DNA from 3 places in the Pseudomonas sp. MLB6B genome. Region 2 is predicted to be linked to each of the others. Evidence: riboswitches for the same ligand, from Rfam matches in the RefSeq annotation. Region 2 holds a riboswitch; each other region holds the start of a gene.
The links. Region 2 has a riboswitch for cobalamin ahead of cobW (cobalamin biosynthesis protein CobW). Riboswitches for the same ligand answer to the same signal wherever they lie in the genome.

Region 1: it holds a riboswitch for cobalamin, as region 2 does, so the genes downstream of both, cobO (cob(I)yrinic acid a,c-diamide adenosyltransferase) here and cobW (cobalamin biosynthesis protein CobW) in region 2, are expected to answer to the same signal.
Region 3: it holds a riboswitch for cobalamin, as region 2 does, so the genes downstream of both, ACSMEV_RS13450 (ABC transporter substrate-binding protein) here and cobW (cobalamin biosynthesis protein CobW) in region 2, are expected to answer to the same signal.

What each region holds. Positions count from the first base shown of each region.
Region 1 covers NZ_CP199313.1:4,062,766-4,069,705, reverse strand. The annotation lists gene hda (DnaA regulatory inactivator Hda) at 249-953, shown strand; gene ACSMEV_RS17960 (C40 family peptidase) at 1,083-1,724, shown strand; gene ACSMEV_RS17955 (C40 family peptidase) at 1,862-2,404, shown strand; gene ACSMEV_RS17950 (PQQ-dependent sugar dehydrogenase) at 2,823-4,142, opposite strand; cobalamin riboswitch at 4,363-4,586, shown strand; gene cobO (cob(I)yrinic acid a,c-diamide adenosyltransferase) at 4,712-5,323, shown strand; gene ACSMEV_RS17940 (cobyrinate a,c-diamide synthase) at 5,320-6,615, shown strand; gene bluB (5,6-dimethylbenzimidazole synthase) at 6,612-6,940, shown strand, end outside.
Region 2 covers NZ_CP199313.1:3,324,701-3,331,640, reverse strand. The annotation lists gene ACSMEV_RS14685 (transporter substrate-binding domain-containing protein) at 1-2,383, opposite strand, end outside; gene ACSMEV_RS14680 (response regulator transcription factor) at 2,391-3,005, opposite strand; gene cobM (precorrin-4 C(11)-methyltransferase) at 3,244-3,990, opposite strand; gene ACSMEV_RS14670 (cobalamin biosynthesis protein) at 4,023-4,424, opposite strand; gene ACSMEV_RS14665 (CbtA family protein) at 4,417-5,106, opposite strand; gene ACSMEV_RS14660 (CbtB domain-containing protein) at 5,117-5,302, opposite strand; cobalamin riboswitch at 5,395-5,624, opposite strand; cobalamin riboswitch at 5,704-5,906, shown strand; gene cobW (cobalamin biosynthesis protein CobW) at 6,005-6,940, shown strand, end outside.
Region 3 covers NZ_CP199313.1:2,993,503-3,000,442, reverse strand. The annotation lists gene ACSMEV_RS13460 (sterol desaturase family protein) at 1-183, opposite strand, end outside; gene ACSMEV_RS13455 (DUF1624 domain-containing protein) at 386-1,552, shown strand; cobalamin riboswitch at 1,579-1,775, shown strand; gene ACSMEV_RS13450 (ABC transporter substrate-binding protein) at 1,901-2,908, shown strand; gene ACSMEV_RS13445 (FecCD family ABC transporter permease) at 2,905-3,924, shown strand; gene ACSMEV_RS13440 (ABC transporter ATP-binding protein) at 3,921-4,709, shown strand; gene ACSMEV_RS13435 (pseudoazurin) at 4,726-5,166, shown strand; gene ACSMEV_RS13430 (OprD family porin) at 5,163-6,518, shown strand; gene ACSMEV_RS13425 (carboxynorspermidine decarboxylase) at 6,831-6,940, shown strand, end outside.

The sequences.
Region 1 (6,940 bases), 740 kb from region 2:
GTTGCCACGCAGCGGCCATCCTCAGGCCGACGGGCAGGGCGGTAAATAGGTAAAAACAGCAGCCTGCGCCATATAGAAGCGAAGCCTCTGTAGATAGAAGCGCACTGCCAATGCCGCGCGCCTGGCAAATCGCAAGCCGTTGATTTTCCTACCGCTGCCCGGCAGCGCGATTGTGCGCCCCGCACGGCGGGTATAGACTTTGCCGTCTTTTCACCTAAGGCCCCTGGGTTCTCGTGACCGCCGCCAGCATGAAACCGATCCAGTTGCCCCTGGGTGTGCGCCTTCGCGACGACGCCACCTTCATCAACTACTACCCCGGCGCCAATGCTGCGGCGCTGGGCTATGTCGAGCGGCTTTGCGAGGCCGACGCCGGCTGGACGGAAAGCCTGATCTACCTGTGGGGCAAGCAAGGGGTGGGGCGTTCGCACCTGTTACAGGCGGCCACGCATCGCTTTCAGCAGTTGGGGGAACCGGCGGTCTATCTGCCTCTGGCGCAACTGCTCGACCGCGGCATCGAACTGCTCGACCATTTGGAACAGTTCGAACTGGTGTGCATCGACGACCTGCACGTCATCGCCGGCAAGGCCGATTGGGAAGAGGCCATGTTCCACCTGTTCAATCGCCTGCGCGACAGCGGTCGGCGTCTGTTGCTGGCTGCGTCCAGCTCGCCCCGCGAACTGCCCATCCGCCTGCCGGACCTCAAATCGCGCCTGACCCTGGCCCTGATCTTCCAGATGCGCGGGCTTTCCGACGAAGACAAGCTGCGCGCCCTACAACTGCGCGCCTCGCGCCGCGGTTTGCAGATGACCGACGAAGTGGGCCATTTCATCCTCACTCGTGGTACGCGCAGCATGAGCGCTTTGTTCGATTTGCTTGAGCGCCTCGACCAGGCCTCGCTGCAAGCGCAGCGTAAGCTGACCATCCCGTTTTTGAAGGAAACCTTGGGCTGGTAACTGCCCAAGCGCTGCCTTCGATCACTGCAAAAACGAAAAGTCACATTTTTTTCGATTAAATTTGCAAATGGTTACAGGTGACGGCATAGTCTCCACCTTCCAAAACCACTTATCGCCACGGTCGTGCCCATGCTTACTCGCTTCGCACCCCTCGTGCCTCTCGCACTGGTGACCCTGCTTTTTGGCTGCGCCACTCAACCCGGCACCGTTTCCCAGCCTCAGGTTCAACCACACGTCGCTTCCCAGGTTTCGATCAAGGCCAAGCCATCGGCCTCTTCCGTCTTCACCGAACAAGACCTGGCCCTCGACGAAGAACAACACCCCGTCTTTTCCAGCGCCCAGCCCTACAAGCTGCCCGTGCTGGCCGACAGCATTCTGGAGCGTGGCAAGGAGCTGATCGGTACGCGCTACCGGTTCGGCGGCACCTCCGAGCAATCGGGCTTCGATTGCAGCGGCTTCATCGGTTACCTGTTCCGCGAAGAGGCGGGCATGTCGCTGCCGCGCTCGACCCGCGAAATGATCAACGTCGACGCGCCGAAAGTCGCGCGCAACAAGCTCAAGCCGGGCGACCTGCTGTTCTTCAGCACCAACGGCCGTGGCCGCGTCAGCCACGCCGGTATCTATCTGGGTGACAATCAGTTCATCCACTCCAGCAGCCGCCGCAGCGGCGGTGTGCGCATCGACAGCCTGGGCGATCGCTACTGGAGCAAAACCTTCATGCAGGCCAAACGCGCCTTGGCCATGGCGCCGACCAATCTCGCACGCAACTAATCGTTGCAGGGTGTTGTCGGTACACACGGCGATTAGCTGAAAAGCTAATCGCCGTGTGCATTTACAGAAAACGTCTAATCTAATTTCTCAACTCTTTCCGGCTATCGCCGATAGGTTTCCTACAGGACGTTCCGACCATGACGACAATGGTGCGCTTCGCTTTCCTGATGTCCGTTGCACTGCTGGGCGCCTGCTCCAGCCAGGCCCCAGCCCCGGTGCCCGCGCCGGTGGTCAAGCCGCAGATGACGTTCAACACCCAGCCAAGCTTTTCCCCCGTGGCCTCGGACGTGTTGTTCCGTGCCATCGGCCTGGTGGGCACGCCTTACCGCTGGGGCGGCAATACCCCGGACTCCGGATTCGATTGCAGTGGCCTGATCAAATACGTGTACAACGACGCCGCCGGCATCAGCCTGCCGCGCTCGACACGGGAAATGATCGTCATGCGCGCACCCAGCGTGAACATCAACGCACTGCAGTCGGGCGACATCGTGTTCTTCGCGACCGGTGGCGGCTCACAGGTCAGCCATGCGGGCATCTATGTGGGGGAGGGGCGTTTCGTGCATGCCCCGCGTACGGGCGGTACGGTGCGGTTGGACTATCTGTCGAACAGCTACTGGGCCAAGGCCTATCTGCAAGCCAAGCGGATCATTCCGGCGGGACATTTGGCGCAGAATCCCTAGGGTCAAAGCGGAGTTGGCGTGGGGCGCTCGGGTTGGATTCGAGGCATGGCGGTTGGATGCGTGGTCGCAGTCGGTTGAGCGGTATTGCCGACGGTAATGACAGGCACAACGGGTTCTGTGAGGCAATGCCGGCTCAGCTTGAGGGAAAGCTGGTTCAGCTTGAGGGAAAGCCGGTTCAGCTTGAGGGAGCGCACCGCCTGGGTTGGGCCGGCTTCGCCGGCCATCGCGGCTGAAGCCGCTCCTACAGTGTTCGGTTTGAAAGCGGCTGAAACCACTCATACAGTATGTGATGTAGAAGCGGTTTGAACCGTTCCCACAGCGTCCCGTGTAGGAGCGGCTTCAGCCGCGATGGACCGCAAAGCGGTCCCAGCCCAGGCCTACGCCGCCCCACGATCCAGACCGAGCGCCCCGAGCCATCTCATTTGCCAACCCCCGTCACCCGCCAAACTACATTCCCCACATCGTCCGCCACCAGCACGCCTCCGCGCCCATCGCCGACCACGCCCACCGGGCGCCCCATCGCTTTGCCTTCGTCATTGACGAAACCGCCGAGCAAGTCCACCGGCTGCCCCTTGGGCTTGCCGCTGTCGTCGAACGGCACGAACAGCACCTTGTAGCCGCTGAGCGGTTTGCGGTTCCAGGAACCATGCTGGCCGATCAACGCGCCCTGGGTGAAGGGCGCCGGCAAGGTGCCAGATGCGATGAAGGTCAGGCCCAGTGAGGCGGTATGCGGGCCGACGGCAAAATCCGGCACCAGAGCGCTGGCAACCTTGGCCGGATCTTGCGGATCGACGCGCGCGTCGACGTGCTGGCCGTAGTAGCTGTAGGGCCAGCCGTAGAAACCGCCGTCCTTGACCGAGGTGATGTAGTCGGGCACCAAGTCGCTGCCGATCTCGTCGCGCTCGTTCACCGCCGTCCACAAGGCCCCTGTGTGCGGCTCCCAGGCCAGGCCATTGGGGTTGCGCAGGCCGGTGGCGAACGGGCGCTGCCGGCCGTTGGCCGGGTCTACTTCCCAAATGGCGGCGCGGCCGCGTTCCTGGTCCAGACCGTTTTCGCCGACGTTGCTGTTGGACCCGACCGTCACATACAGCTTGCTGCCGTCCGGGCTGGCGATGACGTTCTTGGTCCAGTGGTGGTTGAGCGGACCGCCCGGCAGGTCGACCACTTTCTGCCCCGGGTCGCGTAATTGCATGGCACCTTCGGTGTAGGCGAAGCGCAGCAGTTTGTCGGTATCGGCAACGTAGAGGGTGTGGCCGATCAGCGCCATGCCGAAAGGCGAGTTGAGGTTTTCGATGAACGGGACACGCATTTCGGCGACGCCATCATGGTCGGCATCGCGCAGCAGTGTGATGCGATTGGCGCTGTGCACACCGGCGCCCGCGCGTTTCATTACCTTGTCTGCGATCCAGCCCTTGATGCCCTTGCTGTCGTCGGGCTTGGGCGGCGCATTGGTTTCGGCCACCAGCACATCACCGTTGGGTAGCACATACAGCCAGCGCGGGTGGTCGAGCCCCTCGGCGAAGGCGTTGACCTGGGTGCCCTTGGCAGCGATCGGTTTGCCACCGTCCGGCCAGCCGATGGCGGGGGCGATGTTCACCGTGGGAATGAGCGTCTTGTTCGGCGCCGGCAGCTCGGGCGTCGGGCCCGTGCCATCGGAAACCTGCAAGCGGGCGGACTCGCCGCACGCCGCCAGGCTTGTGGTCAAGGCAATCAGCAAACCGATACGCATCTGGGCCATGCAGGCATTCTCCGCAAACGGGAACCATCGACAAAATTGAGAGAGGCCGTATGGGAACGAGTTCCCTTGCGATGGATCGCGCAGCGGTTCCGGTAGCCCTCTCTGCGATCCGCCAAGCGAATGAGCGCGGTCCGTTCGGTGGCGCGTTCCAATCGTCGACGACAACCCGGGCCCACTCATCCCTGCCATCCACATTGACGCTCCGGGTGCAACCCTCTAACCTTCGCCGTTCGTTTCAGGTGCCCCGTGGACAAGCTTCCACCGGGGTGAAACTGGGAAGCCGGTGGGCGCCACAGCAGCGCGATTCCGGCGCTGCCCCCGCAACGGTAGGTGAGTCGAGCGACACGTACGGCCAGAAGCATCATCCTCTGGTGAACTGCGCAGCGCCCGAGGGCCAAGGCCCCGCTCACAAGCCCGGAGACCGGCCTGTCACTGTCTTATATCGGTATCACGGAGGGTGATGCGCGGTGCTCCGTGGCGTAAGGCCGTGGCTGCTGCGCGCCTCCGTGTCTGCCTGCCTTATCGACCTACCGGCGCCTGTTCAGGCGCCGCGGCCCGCGGAGACCCCCATGAACGAATCCCCCGAGCGCGACGAACGCCACTTGGCCCGCATGCAGCGCAAGAAAGCGCTGATGGACGACCGCATCGCCAATTCCCCCAACGAATGCGGCCTGCTGCTGGTGCTGACCGGCAACGGCAAAGGCAAGAGCAGCTCGGCCTTCGGCATGCTCGCCCGCGCCATGGGCCACGGCATGCGCTGCGGCGTGGTGCAGTTCATCAAGGGCCGCAACAGCACCGGTGAAGAACTGTTCTTCCGACGCTTCCCCGAGCAGGTCAGCTACCACGTGATGGGCGAAGGCTTCACCTGGGAAACCCAGGACCGCCAGCGCGACATCGCCGCCGCCGAAGCGGCCTGGGCGGTGTCGCGGCAATTGCTGCAAGACCCGGCCGTGGAGTTCGTCGTGCTCGACGAACTGAACATCGCCCTCAAGCATGGCTACCTGGACCTCGACCAGGTACTGACCGACCTGCAGGCGCGCCCGCCCATGCAGCATGTGATCGTCACCGGCCGCGGCGCCAAGCCCGAGCTGGTCGAGCTGGCCGACACCGTCACCGAGATGGGCGTGGTCAAGCACGCCTTCCAGGCCGGCATTCGGGCACAGAAGGGCGTGGAGCTGTGAGCGAACGCCGACACTGTCCGGCGGTGCTGATCGCCGCGCCCGCTTCCGGGCAGGGCAAGACCACCGTCACCGCCGCCCTGGCGCGCCTGCACCGCAACCTCGGGCGGCGGGTGCGGGTGTTCAAGTGCGGGCCGGACTTTCTCGACCCGATGATCCTCGAACGCGCCAGCGGCGCGCCGGTGTACCAACTGGACATGTGGATGATCGGCGAGGCCGAAAGCCGGCGCTTGCTGTGGCAGGCCGCCGCCGAGGCCGACCTGATCCTCATCGAAGGCGTCATGGGCCTGTTCGACGGCACCCCGTCGAGCGCCGACCTGGCCCGCCATTTCGGCGTGCCGGTACTGGCAGTGATCGACGGCACGGCCATGGCCCAGACCTTCGGCGCCCTGGCCCTGGGCCTGGCGCGCTACCAACCCGACCTGCCGTTCGCCGGCGTGCTGGCCAACCGGGTCGGCAGCCTGCGCCACGCGCAACTGCTCGAAGGCAGCCTGAGCGAAGGGCTGCGCTGGTACGGCGGGCTGTCGCGCGAGCGCGGCATCGAGCTGCCCAGCCGCCACCTGGGGCTGGTCCAGGCCAGCGAACTGAACGATCTGGACGCGCGCCTGGACGCCGCCGCGCAGGCGCTCGGCGAAAGCTGTGACGCCACCTTGCCGCCGCCGGTGGGCTTCGACGCGCCGGAGCCGGTCGAGGTGCGCCCGGCCCTGCACGGCGTGCATATTGGCATCGCCCGCGACGAGGCCTTCGCCTTTGCCTACGGCGCCAACCTCGACCTGCTGCGCGCCCAGGGCGCGACCCTGCATTTCTTCTCGCCCCTGCACGACCAAGTACTGCCCGCAGTCGACAGTCTGTACCTACCTGGCGGCTACCCCGAACTGCACCACCACGCCCTGGCCGCCAACGCACCGATGCTGGCGGCGATTCGCGCCCACCACGCAGCCGGTAAGCCGCTGCTAGCCGAATGCGGCGGCATGCTGTACCTGCTCAATGCGTTGACCGACGTCGCCGGCGAGCGTGCCGAACTGGTCGGCCTGTTGCGCGGCGAAGCCACCATGCAGAAGCGCCTGGCGGCCCTGGCCTTGCAAACGGTGACCTTGCCCGAAGGCACCTTGCGTGGGCACACCTACCACCACTCGCTGACCACCACCGACGAGACGCCCATCGCCCGTGGCCTGAGCCCCAACGGCGGGCGCGGCAACGAGGCGGTGTATCGCCTGGGCCGCACGACCGCTTCCTACGTGCATTTCTATTTCCCCTCCGACCCCGAAGCGGCGGCGGCGCTGTTGCGACCATGAGCGAACACGCCTTCACCGACGCCGAGCGCGCGGCGGTCTACCGCGCCATCGGCGAGCGCCGCGACATGCGCCATTTCGCCGGGGGCGAGGTGGCGCCGGCCCTGTTGCAGCGCCTGCTGCACGCCGCGCACCAGGCGCCGAGCGTCGGCCTGATGCAGCCCTGGCGCTTCATCCGCATCACCCGCCGGGCGCTGCGCGACGACATTCACCAGTTGGTCGAGGCCGAACGCCTGCGCACCGCCGAGGCACTGGGCGAGCGCGGCGACACCTTCATGCGGCTCAAGGTCGAAGGCATCCACGACTGCGCCGAGGTGCTGGTCGCAGC
Region 2 (6,940 bases):
TGATCACCAACCCAAGACCGGCGCCTTGGCGCGCCTGCCCGCTGCCGAGCTGGGTAAAGGCGGTGAACAGCCGAGCCTGGTCGGCGGCGCTGATGCCCACGCCACTGTCCTGCACCTGCAGCTCGACAGACAGGCTGTCGTCGCTCGCTGACGGGGTGACCTGCAGCGACACCACGATCTTGCCATGGTCGGTGAACTTGATGGCATTGCTCAGCAGATTGGACAGCACCTGACGAAAACGCACCGGATCGATCAGTACCCAAGCCGGTCCGCCGGGTAACTGCAACTGAACCTCCAACCCCTTGATCCGCGCATTGCCTTCGAACACGCGCACGGTGGTGCGAACGCTTTCCAGCAGGTCCACCGGCGCCGGATGCAACGTCAGGTGGCCGGCTTCCACGCGGGAAATGTCGAGGATATCGCCGATCAGTTCGAGCAGACCGACGGCCGAGTCGTGGGCGGTCTTGAGCGAGACGGTATCGCAGTGCCCACTCCGGCTGTCTTCGAGTGCCAGTTCGAGCAGGCCGATCACCGCGTTCATCGGGGTACGGATCTCGTGGCTCATGGTTGCCAGGAAGGTGCTTTTCGCCTGACTGGCCTGCTCAGCGTCGTTCTTCGCCTGGCTGAGTTGCTCCAACAGGCTTCGACTCAACGCCAATTGCGCCTGCAGCGCTTGCTGGGCTTCGGTGCGCTGGTGGATCAGCTTGCGCAAGTAGGTGTTCCAGAACACGACACCGGCCAACAGCACCAGGGAAAAGACAGCCAATTGCAGCATGAGCGTGCGGTAGTTGCGCCAGGGGCTGTCGCTGGCCACTGCATTGACACGCCAGCGGTTGATCAGTTGTTCCAGCTCGTCGGGCGGAATGCTCATCAGCGCTTTGTCGAGGATGTTTTGCAGCAGCGGCAATTGTGGTGCTACACCGAATGCCGCCACGGCTGGCTCCTCGTCCAGCAACGAGGCGATTTTCAGAATGTCCTTGAACACATGGTTGATGTAGTAGGTCGCGTTGACCTGCGAACTCAAGGCCACGTCGGCGTCGCCATTGGCGACGGCCTCCATCATGCGCAGCGGGTTGGCGACTTCGATGAAACGCAAGTGTGGGTAACGGGCGTGCAGCTCCTCGCGCATGGGCGAGCCTGCCAAGAGGGCAACACGCTGTTGGTTCAGCAGGCCGGTGGCAAGAGCCGGCTGGTCGCTGCGCGTGACCAGCACGCGCGGGCTGACCAAGTAGGGCCGGGTGAAGCGCAGGCGTGAGGCGCGCTCGGTGCCATAGCCTAGGGCACCCACCAGCTCGGCATCGCCACGGACCACTTGGTCGACCATCTCTTGCACCGAGTCGCTGCGCACCATCTGGAAGCGCAAACCCGTGCGCAGACCGATTTGCTCGAGCAGGTCGACGGTCGCACCGCGCGGTTGCTGGTTGTCGTCGGTGAAGGTCAGCGGCGCCAGGCTTTCGGTGACCATCACCCGCACCGTAGGGTGCTGATCGATCCAGCGGCGTTCTTCGCTGGTCAATGCATTGAGGTTACGTTCCAGCAGTATGCTGGTGTTGCCGCTGGTCCAGCGTCGCAGGATATTCAGCCGCTCGCTGTTGTAGACGCGCGCCAGGGCTTGATCGACCAGACGTTTGAGCCGGGGATTGTCGCGGCGCAGGGCAAAGGCGAAGGTACCGGTCGGCTGATCGACGAACTGGTCGATCTTCAATTGCCCTGGATAGCTCATGCCAATCAGGTAGTCGGTGCTGATGGCATCGCCCAGGTAGACATCGGCCTGATTCAAGGCCACCGCAGCCAGACCGGCCAGGGTCGAGCGGTACAGGCTCAGTTGCGCCTTCGGATAGAGGCGCTGCACGGTGGCGGTAGGCAGGTAGTGGTCTACGGTAGCCAGGCGCAACCCGGTGAGGTCGTCATGCTTGCGCAGACGCCGGCCTGGCTGAGTGACGATGACTGGCAGGTCGTCTGCATAGGGTTGGCTGAGGGTCAAGCCAGCATCGTCGGCCTCGAAGGCATTGGAGCTGCCGAGCAAGTCGATCTGTCCATCGTGCAGCGCTCGGATCGCTTCGGTGCGGGTCGCGAAGCGCTGTACCTGGATGGGAATGCCCAACTGTTCGCCGATCAGCCCTGCGTAGTCCGCACTGAGCCCCTCGTAGTCGTGCTGACTGGTGTTGATCTCGAACGGCGGATAGTCCGGTGTAGAGCTGCCCACCACCAAGGCCTTGCGCCGTTCCAGCCAATGGCGATCCTGCTCGTCGAGGGTCATGGGTGGCGCTGCGCTCTGCGAGCGGGCGAGTAATTGGCGAGGCTGGCTGTCGACCTGTGACCAGGCGTCGGCCGAGAAGGCCAACAGCCCGGTCAATAGCAGCGTTGGCAGCATCGGCTTCATTCCTAGGTCAGTTCACGTTATTTCGTTTGGCCAGATCGACCATTTCCACCAGCGATTCGGTCTTGAGCTTGTCCATGATGCGCCCGCGGTAGGTGCTGATGGTCTTGGCGCTGAGGTTCATCTTCTCACCGATGGCCTTGTTGCTTTCCCCTCGGGTAAGCCTGCGCAGCACTTCGACTTCGCGGTTCGACAGGCTGCCCAGACGGGTGGCCTCGCTTTCCAGAGAACTGCTGTTGACCGACATCTGGGGAAAGGTCGAATAGCCTTTGACCATGGCCTTGAGGGCGAAGACCAAGGCGTCGAGGTCTTCGTCCTTGTTGACGAAGGCCGAGATGCCAGCATCCAGGCAACGTCGCACATAGAGGTCGGCCGGCTGGCCGGTGAGGACCATGATCTTCGGTGCAGGCTCCATCAACTGCAAGCGCTTGATCACTTCCATGCCATCCAGGCGCGGCAAGGCGATGTCGAGGATCACCACGTCGGGCGACAACTTACGGGCCATTTCTACCGCTTGGATGCCGTCGCTCGCGGTACCGAGCAATTGGAACTTCTGGTTTTCCAGCAACATGCTGACGGCGAACCGGATAGCCGCGTGGTCATCGACTACGAGGACGCTGGTCATGGGGAAACTCCTATCGGAAATGTGGTCCGTTTCCTGAAATCACCCAGGAACACGCCGCTACCTCAGCGGAGGACGCGCACCATACGTCGAATCGGATGGCTTGGTAACGGTCGTGACTGAAGTGTTGAAAAAGCAGGACAATTCTGAGGAAGTTTCCTACAAGCCCTTCGGGTGATCCCAGTTTAGGCCATCTCCAGGCGATTGCACTGATACAGGTATTGAAGCCCTTCTACCTGTCTCAGGGTCGATACAAATGAGCATGGCTGGCGCGGTACAACGCCGATTCGGCGAAGGGGGTGTCGCCTAGCACATGGCCGACCAGAATCAGCGCCGTGCGCCGAAAGCCCTTGGCGGCGACCTGATCTGCGATGTCTTCCAACGTACCGAGCACCCAGTCCTGGTCTGGCCAGCTGGCGCGGTGCACTACGGCGACCGGGCAGTGACCGCCGTAATGCGGCAGCAGCTCGTCGACGATGCGCGACAGGTGTTTGATACCCAGGTGAATGGCCAGCGTGCAGCCGTGCCGGGCGAGGTCGGCCAAGCGTTCGCCTTCGGGCATGGGCGAACTGTTGCCGTAGCGGGTGAGGATTACCGTCTGCGCCACGCCCGGCAGGGTCAGCTCACAGCCGAGCAGAGCGGCGCTGGCTGCGGTGGCGGTGACGCCCGGAACGATCTGGTAGGGGACGCCATGAGCGCGCAATTGCGCGATCTGCTCGCCAATGGCGCCATACAGGCTAGGGTCTCCGCTGTGCACCCGGGCCACATCCTGACCCTGGCGATGGGCGTCGAGCATGGCCTCGACGATCTGTTGCAGGTGCAGCTCGGCGCTGTTGAGCAGCGTGACGGCCCGATGGCCGGACAGCACGGCCTCGGGTACCAGGGAGCCTGCATAGATGATCACTGGGCATTGGCGGATCAGGCGTTGGCCCTTGACCGTGATCAGTTCGGGATCGCCAGGGCCGGCACCGATGAAATAGACCGTCATGTAACGTCCTTGCAGAGGGGAAGGGGCCGCGATTATCCCCGCCAAGCCAGCGCAAGGGTAGCCGGCCCCGACACCTGCCGCGTCACACGTAAGGCGCAGCGACCTTCCACCTGGCGCGCGGCCGCCAGCGCCGCGCTTTCGGCCACTCCCCAGCAGCCGCTGTGGGCGAAAGCGACGGCCGAGCGGTGACTGAGCAAGGGTTGCAGATCTTCCAGGCTGACGACGTCGAAGACCAGCAGTGGAACGTGCAACTGCCCGGCCAGCTCCAGCAGCCCCGGCTCCTTACCCTTGCTGGCGATGCTGGCCAGTGCGCGCACGGCATTCAGGGGCAGGCCATGACACTCGAGGGTTTGCAAGAGCAGCGCCGACAACTGTGTGGCATCGCAGCCCTTGCGGCACCCGATGCCGGCATACAGCGCAAGGGCGTCAGGCACGTTCGGCGCGGCGATACAGCCAAGTGCTGAGCAGGCCCAGGGCAACCCAGAAGGCTGCGTTGGTCAGCCAGGAGGCAAGCTTGAACTGCGCCGCCAGCGCTTCGGGCGCCAGGCTTTCGTGGACGGCAGGTTGCGGAGCGCCGATCAGGTGCGGCACGACCAGCAGCGCGGCGCCGAGCAGCTTGAAGAGCCAGGAACGGCTGAACGCCAGCAGCGCCAGACCACAGGCCGTGGCAGCCGCAGTGCCGATCCACCAGGTCTGCCGCTGGGCCAGGTCGGCGGCAGCCGTACCAGGCAGCTCGGGCGGCAGGCCCAAGGTCGGCGCCAGGCAGAACACCGTAAAGCCTGCCAGGCCCCAGAGCGCACCACTGGCGACGCGATTGGGTTCGCGCAGGCTGTACAGCGCCGCCAGCAGCAAGGCGAAGCCCACGGCCACGACCAGGTTGCCGCCGGTGGTGGCCAGCACCCGTTGCCAGCCGTCCTCGGGCGACCACGCCTCAGCGGCATGCTCATGGGCGGCACCGCCTTCGGCATGGCTGTGCCCCTGGACCGCAGGCGCTGCGTTTTCGTAGGTTTCGGCCTGAAGGATCAACGGGCTGACCCACAAACTTTGCAGCAGGGTCAGCAACATCGCGGCGAGCAAGCCGCTGAAGCCCGCGGTACGGGCGATGCGAGTGAACATGCCGGCGTCCTCAGTGGCAGGGGAAGGCTGCGCTGTGGCGCGTGTCGTGGGCGGCGTTGTGCACGGCGTCGATGTGCGAGAAGCCGGCGAAATACACAAGGCTCAAGCCTAAAAGGCCGGCACCGATGGCGATGACCAGGCGCTGGCTGAGGGTGGTGGAGGGGCTGATGGCGGGTTTGCTGCTGACGATGGGCATGACGTGTTCCTCGGCTGGGAATCGGTAGGTCACGCACGGTCGCCTCAGCGCGGACACGCCAAGTGCAGGCAACGGCGCCCGCCCACCGCGGGGGTTGATCGAGACGTCAGGCCGGTCTCCGGGCTCGCGAGCGGGAGCTTGGCTCCCCAGACAGTGCGTCGACCTTCCCACGTGGCTGGCGCCGACGCAGTGGTGTTGCAGACGCATGACTCGCTTACCGTTGCGGGGGCAGCACCGGCATTGCCTGGCCTGCTGTTGCAGACCGCGACGCACCGGTTTCCCGTTTCACCCCACAAGGGGCACCTGACGCAAGGGCGCTAGCAAACCATGGGGCATGATTCCCGTCAATCGGCCGCCCCTCGGCGGCTGCGGTTGACCCCACGCGGGGCACTGCGTAGCCTTGCCGTTTCGAGGTTCTCAGGGGGCACGGTTTCCCTCACCCACTGAGCTAAGACGGGAACGCGGTAGAGCCGCGGCTGCCCCCGCAACTGTAAGCATCCCAGCCGATCGGCACAGCCACTGCGCGCACGCGGGAAGGCGCCATCGGCACGGTCGCGATGGCCAGGATGCGAGCCAGGAGACCTGCCTCGGTACGCTTTCGACATCAACCGGGCGGGGTGATCCGGTGGCGAGCACGCCTGGCCTATCCGGTCGCGGGCGATCGTCCCGCATGCCCGCGCCGTCTGCCAAGGGCACTGAGACATGAAAACACTGGCCAAGCTTCCCGTCACCATCGTCACCGGCTTCCTCGGCTCGGGTAAAACCACCTTGCTCCGGCACATGCTGGACAACGCCCAGGGCCGCCGCATCGCGGTCATCGTCAACGAGTTCGGCGAATTGGGCATCGACGGCGACCTGCTCAAGCAGTGCAGCATCGGCTGCACCGAAGAGGAGGCGGTGGGCCGGGTCTTCGAGCTGGCCAACGGCTGCCTGTGCTGCACGGTGCAGGAAGAGTTCTTCCCGGTCATGCGCGAGCTGGTGGCGCGCCGCGGCGATCTGGACCACATTCTCATCGAAACCAGCGGCCTGGCCCTGCCCAAGCCGCTGGTGCAAGCCTTCCAGTGGCCTGAAATCCGCAACGCCTGCACGGTCGATGCGGTGATCACCGTGGTCGACAGCCCGGCGGTCGCGGCCGGCACCTTCGCCGCCTATCCCGACCAAGTGGACGCCCAGCGCAAGCTCGACCCCAACCTCGACCACGAATCGCCCCTGCACGAGCTGTTCGCCGACCAATTGGCCAGCGCCGACCTGGTCGTGCTGAACAAAGCCGACCTGATCGACGCCGAAGGCTTGGCTCGCGTACGTGCCGAAGTCCAGGAAGAATTGCCGCCGGCGGTCAAGATCATCGAAGCCAGCAGCGGCCGCCTGCCGCTGGACGTGCTGATCGGCGTGGGCGCCGAGTCCGAGGCGCATATCGACGGCCGCCGCACTCACCATGACTCGCACCACGACGAAGACGGCGAGCACGACGACCACGACCACGACGCGTTCGACTCCATCTCCCTGGAGCTGCCCGAAGCCGACGAGCGCTTGCTGCTCGAGGCATTGGCGCAACTGGTGGCCCAGCACGACATCCTGCGCATCAAGGGCTTCGCCGCCATTCCCGGCAAACCCATGCGCCTGCTCATTCAAGGCGTG
Region 3 (6,940 bases), 330 kb from region 2:
GATCGCCAGCACGGCGAACACGGCGGCGTACAGATCGTTCTTCTCGAACCACCCATGGCGCGGCTCGTGGTGCGAGCGGTGCCAGCCCCAGCCGATGCCGTGCATGAGGTACTTGTGGGCCAGCCAAGCGACGACTTCCATGCCGGCCAGGGTGATCAGAAAGATGGCGAGGTTGGTCAGCATGGCGTCCGTTCGATTCCAGGGAGTGAGGTATGGAGTGCTGCGCCTAGGATAGCGTTCCCAGGTGTAGCAGCGTAAACGGTGCGACGGATTGATTTGGATCGCATTCCAATGCAGGCAAAAAATGAAAACGGTAGTGGCTTACATGAAATTTGTTATAAGATAACGTTTCATTACAAGCCCATCCCCTTGCCTGCGATCCTCCATGACAAGCGCACACGCCACCCCAACCCCGATCACCCAACGCCTGCAAAGCATCGACGCGCTGCGTGGCCTGGTGATTATGTTCATGTTATTGGACCACGTCCGCGAAACTTTCTTCCTGCACCATCAGGTCGGCGACCCGATGGCGATCGCCACGACCGAACCCGGTCTGTTCTTCAGCCGCACCCTGGCGCATTTGTGCGCGCCGGTGTTCGTGCTGCTCACAGGCCTTTCGGCCTGGCTCTATGGTGAGAAACACCAGGGCCGGGGCGATGTCGCAGCGTTCCTGTTCAAGCGCGGCCTGTTCCTGGTGGTGCTGGAGTTCACGGTGGTCAACTTCGCCTGGACCTTCCAGCTGCCGCCGAGCGTGGTCTACCTGCAGGTGATCTGGGCCATCGGCGTGAGCATGATCGCGCTGGCGGCGCTGGTGTGGTTGCCGCGTGCGGCGCTGATCGCGCTGGGCCTGGTGATCGTCGTCGGGCACAACCTGCTCGACGCCGTGCATTTTGGCGAAGGCTCTGCGCTGCACGTGCTATGGGCGATCCTGCATGACCGTGGCTGGCTGGAGGTGTCCGAGCACATGCGTCTGCGCACCTCGTACCCGGTATTGCCGTGGATCGGCGTGATCGCCCTGGGTTATGCCATGGGTCCTTGGTTCGCCCGCGGTAGCGATGCGGCCCAGCGTCAACGTCGGCTGTTGACCACCGCAGCGCTGGCGCTGCTGGCGTTCGTCGCGTTGCGGCTGTTCAACGGTTACGGCGAAGCGCCCTGGAGCAGCTACCCTAGCGCCCTGCAAACCCTCATGAGCCTGCTCAACATCACCAAGTACCCGCCTTCGCTGCTGTTCCTGTGCCTGACCCTGGGCGTGGGCCTGCTGTTGCTACGCGGCTTCGAGCGCGCCGGCCAGGCACGCTGGATCGGTGTGCTGGCAGTACTGGGCGCAGCACCGATGTTCTTCTATCTGTTGCACCTGTACGTGCTCAAGCTCGCCTATCTGGTGTGCGTGGCGCTGTTCGGCCTCAATCAAGGGCAATACTTCGGCTTCGACAGCATCGGCGCGGTATGGCTGTGTGCGGTCCTGCTGGCGCTGGCGCTGTACCTGCCGGTGCGCGCCTTCGCCCGGCTCAAGGCCCGGCGCCGCGACATCGCCTGGCTCAAATACCTGTGAAGAGGTTCCCTGCCAGCGGGTGATGGTCTACCATGCCGCCCGCCGGTTTCCCCCCAGGAATTAATAGGGAATTCGTCGCCCGCCCAGCCGCGGGCCAAACGAAACTGCCCCCGCAACTGTAGGTGCCGAGCCTGCTCCTCGAATGCCACTGGACCTGTCCGGGAAGGCCGGAGCCAGGCCAGGACGCACCAGTCAGGAGACCTGCCGGCACACATTCACCGACCGGCGGGGTGTCCGGGACGGCCATCGGCACCCTGTCCAGGGTGGCACCGCCTGCCTCGCGCAGGCGGCGCAGACGATGCCTGTCCGTGCGCGCGGTCCGCTGCACCACGATAGGAGATCGTTCCAATGCTACGCTTCACCGCCCTGCTCACCGCCCTCGGCTTCTCCGGCTTGGCCCAGGCCGCCGCCACGCACTACCCGCTGACCGTGGACAACTGCGGCATGCCGCAGACTTTCGCCGAGGCGCCGCAACGTGCGGTGACCATCGGCCAGGCCGGCACCGAAATCCTCTACGCCTTGGGCCTGGGCGAACGCCTGGCCGGCACCTCGCTGTGGTTCAACGATGTGTTGCCCGAGTTCAAGGCGCAGAACGACAAGGTGCCGCGTCTGGCCGACAACGACCCGAGCTTCGAGGCCGTGGTCGGCAAACGTCCGCAACTGGTCACCGCGCAGTTCGAATGGATGGTCGGCGAGCAAGGCGTGGTCGGCACGCGCCAGCAGTTCCACGAGCTGAACATTCCCACCTACCTGCTGCCCTCCGACTGCGAAGGCAAGGACAACCTGGTCGGCGCCGACGGCACCCGTTTGCAGCCGTTCAAGGTCGACTCCATCTACAAGAGCGTCAGCCAGCTGGCCGAAATCTTCGACGTGCAGGCCCGCGGCGAGGCGCTCAATGCCCAACTGCGTGGGCAGTTGGAGAAGGCCCGAGCGCAGTTGGCCGGCAAGGACCTGTCGGGCACCAGCGCGCTGTTCTGGTTCTCCAGCGCAGACCTCGACATCGACCCCTATGTGGCCGGGCGCCAAGGGGTGGCCGACTTCATGCTGCAAACCCTCGGGGTGCGCAATGTGGTCGAGTCCCAAGAGGAATGGCCCACCGTCGGCTGGGAGACTCTGGCCAAGGCCAATCCCACCTGGCTGATCATCGCGCGCATGGACCGTCGCCGCTTCCCGGCCGACGACTACCGGAAAAAACTCGAATTCCTGCGCACCGACCCGGTGGCGAAGAACCTCGACGCGGTCAAGCAAGGACGCATCATCATCCTCGACGCCGACGCTATGCAGGCCGGGATCCGTCTGTTCCGGGGGCTGGAGACGCTGTCGGACGCCTTCGCCAGCGGTAAAGCGGCGCCGTGAGCCAGCGATTGCTACCAGGCGGTGTCCTGGCACTGCTGGCGCTGGTCGGCGCCTTGCTGGCCGGCATCAGCATCGGCGAAACCAGCGTGGCGCCACGGGTGGTCTACCAAGTACTGGCCAACCACCTGTGGCAAGCCGGCTACGCGGTCGACCCGATCGATGCCGGCATCGTCTGGAACTACCGCCTGACCCGCACCCTGGTGGCAGCGGCGTGCGGGGCGGGCCTGGCGACCTGCGGGGTGATCCTGCAAGCCTTGCTGCGCAACGCCCTCGCCGAACCCTACCTGCTGGGTTTGTCGGCCGGCGCTTCCACCGGTGCGGTAGCGGTGGGCCTGCTGGGTATCGGCGGCGCGGCGCTGTCGCTGTCGGCCGGGGCCTTCATCGGCGCGCTGGCGGCCTTCGCCCTGGTGGTGCTGCTGTCCCGTGCGGCCGGACCTGCGCACAACAACGCGCAAGTGATCCTGGCCGGCATCGCCGGGTCGCAGCTGTTCAACGCCATCACCGCCTTCCTGATCACCAAGTCGGCCACGGCCGAGCAGGCGCGCGGCATTCTGTTCTGGCTGCTGGGCAACCTCAGCGGGGTGCGCTGGCCGTCGGTAGGCCTGGCGGTTCCGGTGGCGCTGCTGGGCCTGGCGGTGTGCCTGTGGCATCGGCGCAGCCTCGATGCCTTCACCTTCGGCGCCGATTCGGCGGCCTCGCTCGGGGTGCCAGTACGCCGCACGCAATTGCTATTGATCAGCTGCGCGGCGCTGGTTACGGCGGTGATGGTGTCGATCGTCGGCGCCATCGGCTTCGTCGGGCTGGTCATTCCTCATGCGCTGCGGCTGCTGCTCGGGCCGGGGCATACGCGACTGCTGCCGGCCAGTGCCTTGGGCGGCGCGCTGTTCCTGATTTGCGCCGACATCCTCTCGCGCACCTTGCTACCTGGGCAGGTGATTCCGGTAGGCGTGGTCACGGCGCTGATCGGCGCGCCGGTGTTCGCCTTGATTCTGGTCAGCCGCCGGGGGCGCTCATGAGCAATCTCGCGGCCGTGCGCCTGGCACCGCTGAGCTGCGCGGGTCTGGGCCTGAGCGTGCGCGGCCACCCGCTGCTGCACGACATCGACCTGCAACTGCTGGCCGGGGAAACCCTCGGCGTGGTCGGCCCCAATGGTTCTGGCAAGTCCACCTTGCTCAAGCTGCTGGCTGGGTTACGCACGCCCAGCCAGGGCAGCGTGCAACTGCTCGGCGAGCCGCTCGCAGATTTGCCGCGGCGGCGCGTCGCGCAAACCCTGGCATTGGTCGAGCAACAGGCCGACACCCACGACGCCATCAGCGTCTTCGAAGCCGTTGCCCTGGGCCGCACACCCTGGCTGTCGGCGCTGGCCCCCTTCGGCGAGACCGACCGCGCCATCGTCGAGCGGGCGCTGCGCGACGTCGATGCCGTGCACCTGCAACGACGGGTGTGGGGCTCGCTGTCGGGCGGCGAGCGCCAGCGCGTGCACATCGCTCGTGCCCTGGCCCAGCGACCGCAGGTGTTGCTGCTCGACGAGCCGACCAACCACCTCGACATCCAGCACCAGCTGAGCCTGCTGCACTGCGTGCAGGCGTTGCCGATCAGTACCGTGGTGGCCTTGCACGACCTCAACCAGGCCCTGACCTGCGACCGTCTGGCCGTACTCGACCAAGGCCGCCTGGTGGCGCTCGGCGCACCCTTCGACGTGCTCACACCCGCGCGCCTGCTGAGCACCTTCGGCGTGCACGCCCATTACCTCACCGACCCTTACGACGGCGCGCGCATCCTGCGCTTGCGCACGCCCTGACGCTGGAAACCTACCCATGCTCCGATTCACCGCTGCCGTGTGCCTCGCCGGCCTGATGTTCGCACCCCAGGCCCAGGCCGAGATCCATGAAGTGAAGATGCTCAACCGCGGCGGCGACGGCGCCATGGTCTACGAGCCCGACCACCTGCGCATCGCCCCGGGCGACAGCGTGCGCTTCATACCCACCCACGCCAGCCACAACGCCGCCACCCTGCCCGCGCTTTGGCCCAAGGGCACCGAGCCGTTCAAGGGCAAACTCAATCAGGCCACCGAACAACGCTTCAGCGAGCCGGGGCTGTATGGCATTCAGTGCATTCCGCACCTGGCCATGGGCATGGTCATGCTGATCCAGGTGGGCGATGCCGACTTGAGCGCGGCGCAATGGCCGAGCGATTTGCCGGCCCGCGCCGCAACGCGTCTTCAAGCGCAACGCGCGAAGCTGGAGGCCGGACGATGAGCCATCTGACCCGCGCCGCCCTGCTCCTGCCGCTGCTGGGTATCGCACCGCTGGCCGCCGCCGAATCCGACGAGTCGGCGCAATCGGCCGCCAGGGGGTTCGTCGAAGACAGCCGCTGGAGCCTGCTCAACCGCAGCGTCTACGACCGCCGCGACTACCACAATGGAGGCCGCAACGGCGCGGCGCGCAACGCCTACAAGCCTCGCAGCGAGCGCAGCGACCTGGCCGAGGAATGGGGTTATGGGGCGATCGGCACCTTCACGTCGGGCTTCACTCAAGGCCAGGTAGGCTTCGGCATCGACGCCCACGCCTTGCTCGGCGTCAGGCTCGATAGCGGCGGCGGCCGTGCCGGCAAGGTGCGCTTGCTGGCCGTGGACAACGACGGCCATCCGCAGCGCAGCTTCGACCGCGCCGGGGCGGCGGTGAAGATGCGCGTGTCCAACACGGTCCTGAGTTACGGCGAGCAACGCCTCAAGACCCCGGTGTTCAGCGCCTCCGACAGCCGCTTGTTGCCGGAGACCTTCACCGGCTGGTGGCTGAACAGTGACGAGATCGACACCCTCAAACTGGTGGGCGGGCACTTCACAGACGATGCCGACCGCAACGCGTCGAGCCACGGCAATGGCCTTGTAGTCAACTATTCCAACGGCAAGCGCGGCGACAGCATCGATGTGGCCGGCGCGGTGTGGAACCCCACGGCCGCGTTCGGCGCCAGCCTCTATACTTCGCATTACGACGACACCTGGAACCAGCAATACCTGGGCAGCACCTTCAGCCACGCGCTGGACGCGCACCGCAGCCTCAACCTGGATTTGAACCTTTACCGTACCCGCGATACCGGCAAGGCGCTGTCCGGGCGCATCGACAACGTCACCTGGAGCCTGATCTCGCGCTATCGTCAGGATGCCCACACCCTGAGCCTGGGCTGGCAGCAGGTACACGGCGACACGCCGTTCGACTACGTCAGCCGCGGCGCCATCTACCTGACCAACGCCGTGCAACTGTCGGACTTCAACGCGCCCAATGAGAAATCCTGGCAGGCGCGCTATGACTTCGACCTGTCCAGCGTCGGTGTGCCTGGCCTGCTGCTGAGCGCGTTGTACGTGCGCGGTTTCGACATCGACGGCAGCCATGTCGACTCCAGCGGCGGCTATGCCTATCTGGGCTATGGTCAAGGCGGCAAGCACTGGGAGCGCGACCTGGAAGCGCGCTATGTGGTGCAGTCGGGCCAGGCCAAAGGCCTGACCTTCTCGCTGCGCCACGACGTGCACCGCGGCAACACCGCCCAGGCCGAACTGGACAGCAATCAGGTGCGCTTGGCGGTGGAATACCCGCTGGGCGGCGGTTTCTAACCGCAGGAAATCTCGGCCGAGCTACCACAGGGGATGCGCCATGGGCCGTCCATCCCCGCGCCGCAAACCTCCTGGCACCCGCAAAGGGGAGCGGCTGTGCCGATGGCATGGCACCCAAACCACCTGCCATCATTGCGTCACACCCCCTTGCGACACTGCCTGCCACCGGCCCCGCCGTGACGGCAACGCCAACGCTCTCAAAGCCCCACTCGCCCCGAGCTGACGAAAAGCGCCGCGCGCCCTTTCGATCCGAGGCCAGTGAAGGCACAATGCGTGTCTTTTTTTGGCCGGCCGGGCCGGGAGGCCTTTTCCATGATCAAGACGCCGTACTACCTCATCGACAAGACCAAGCTGCTCAGCAACATGGAGAAGATCGCCTACGTGCGCGAGCAGTCCGGCGCCAAGGCGCTGCTGGCACTCAA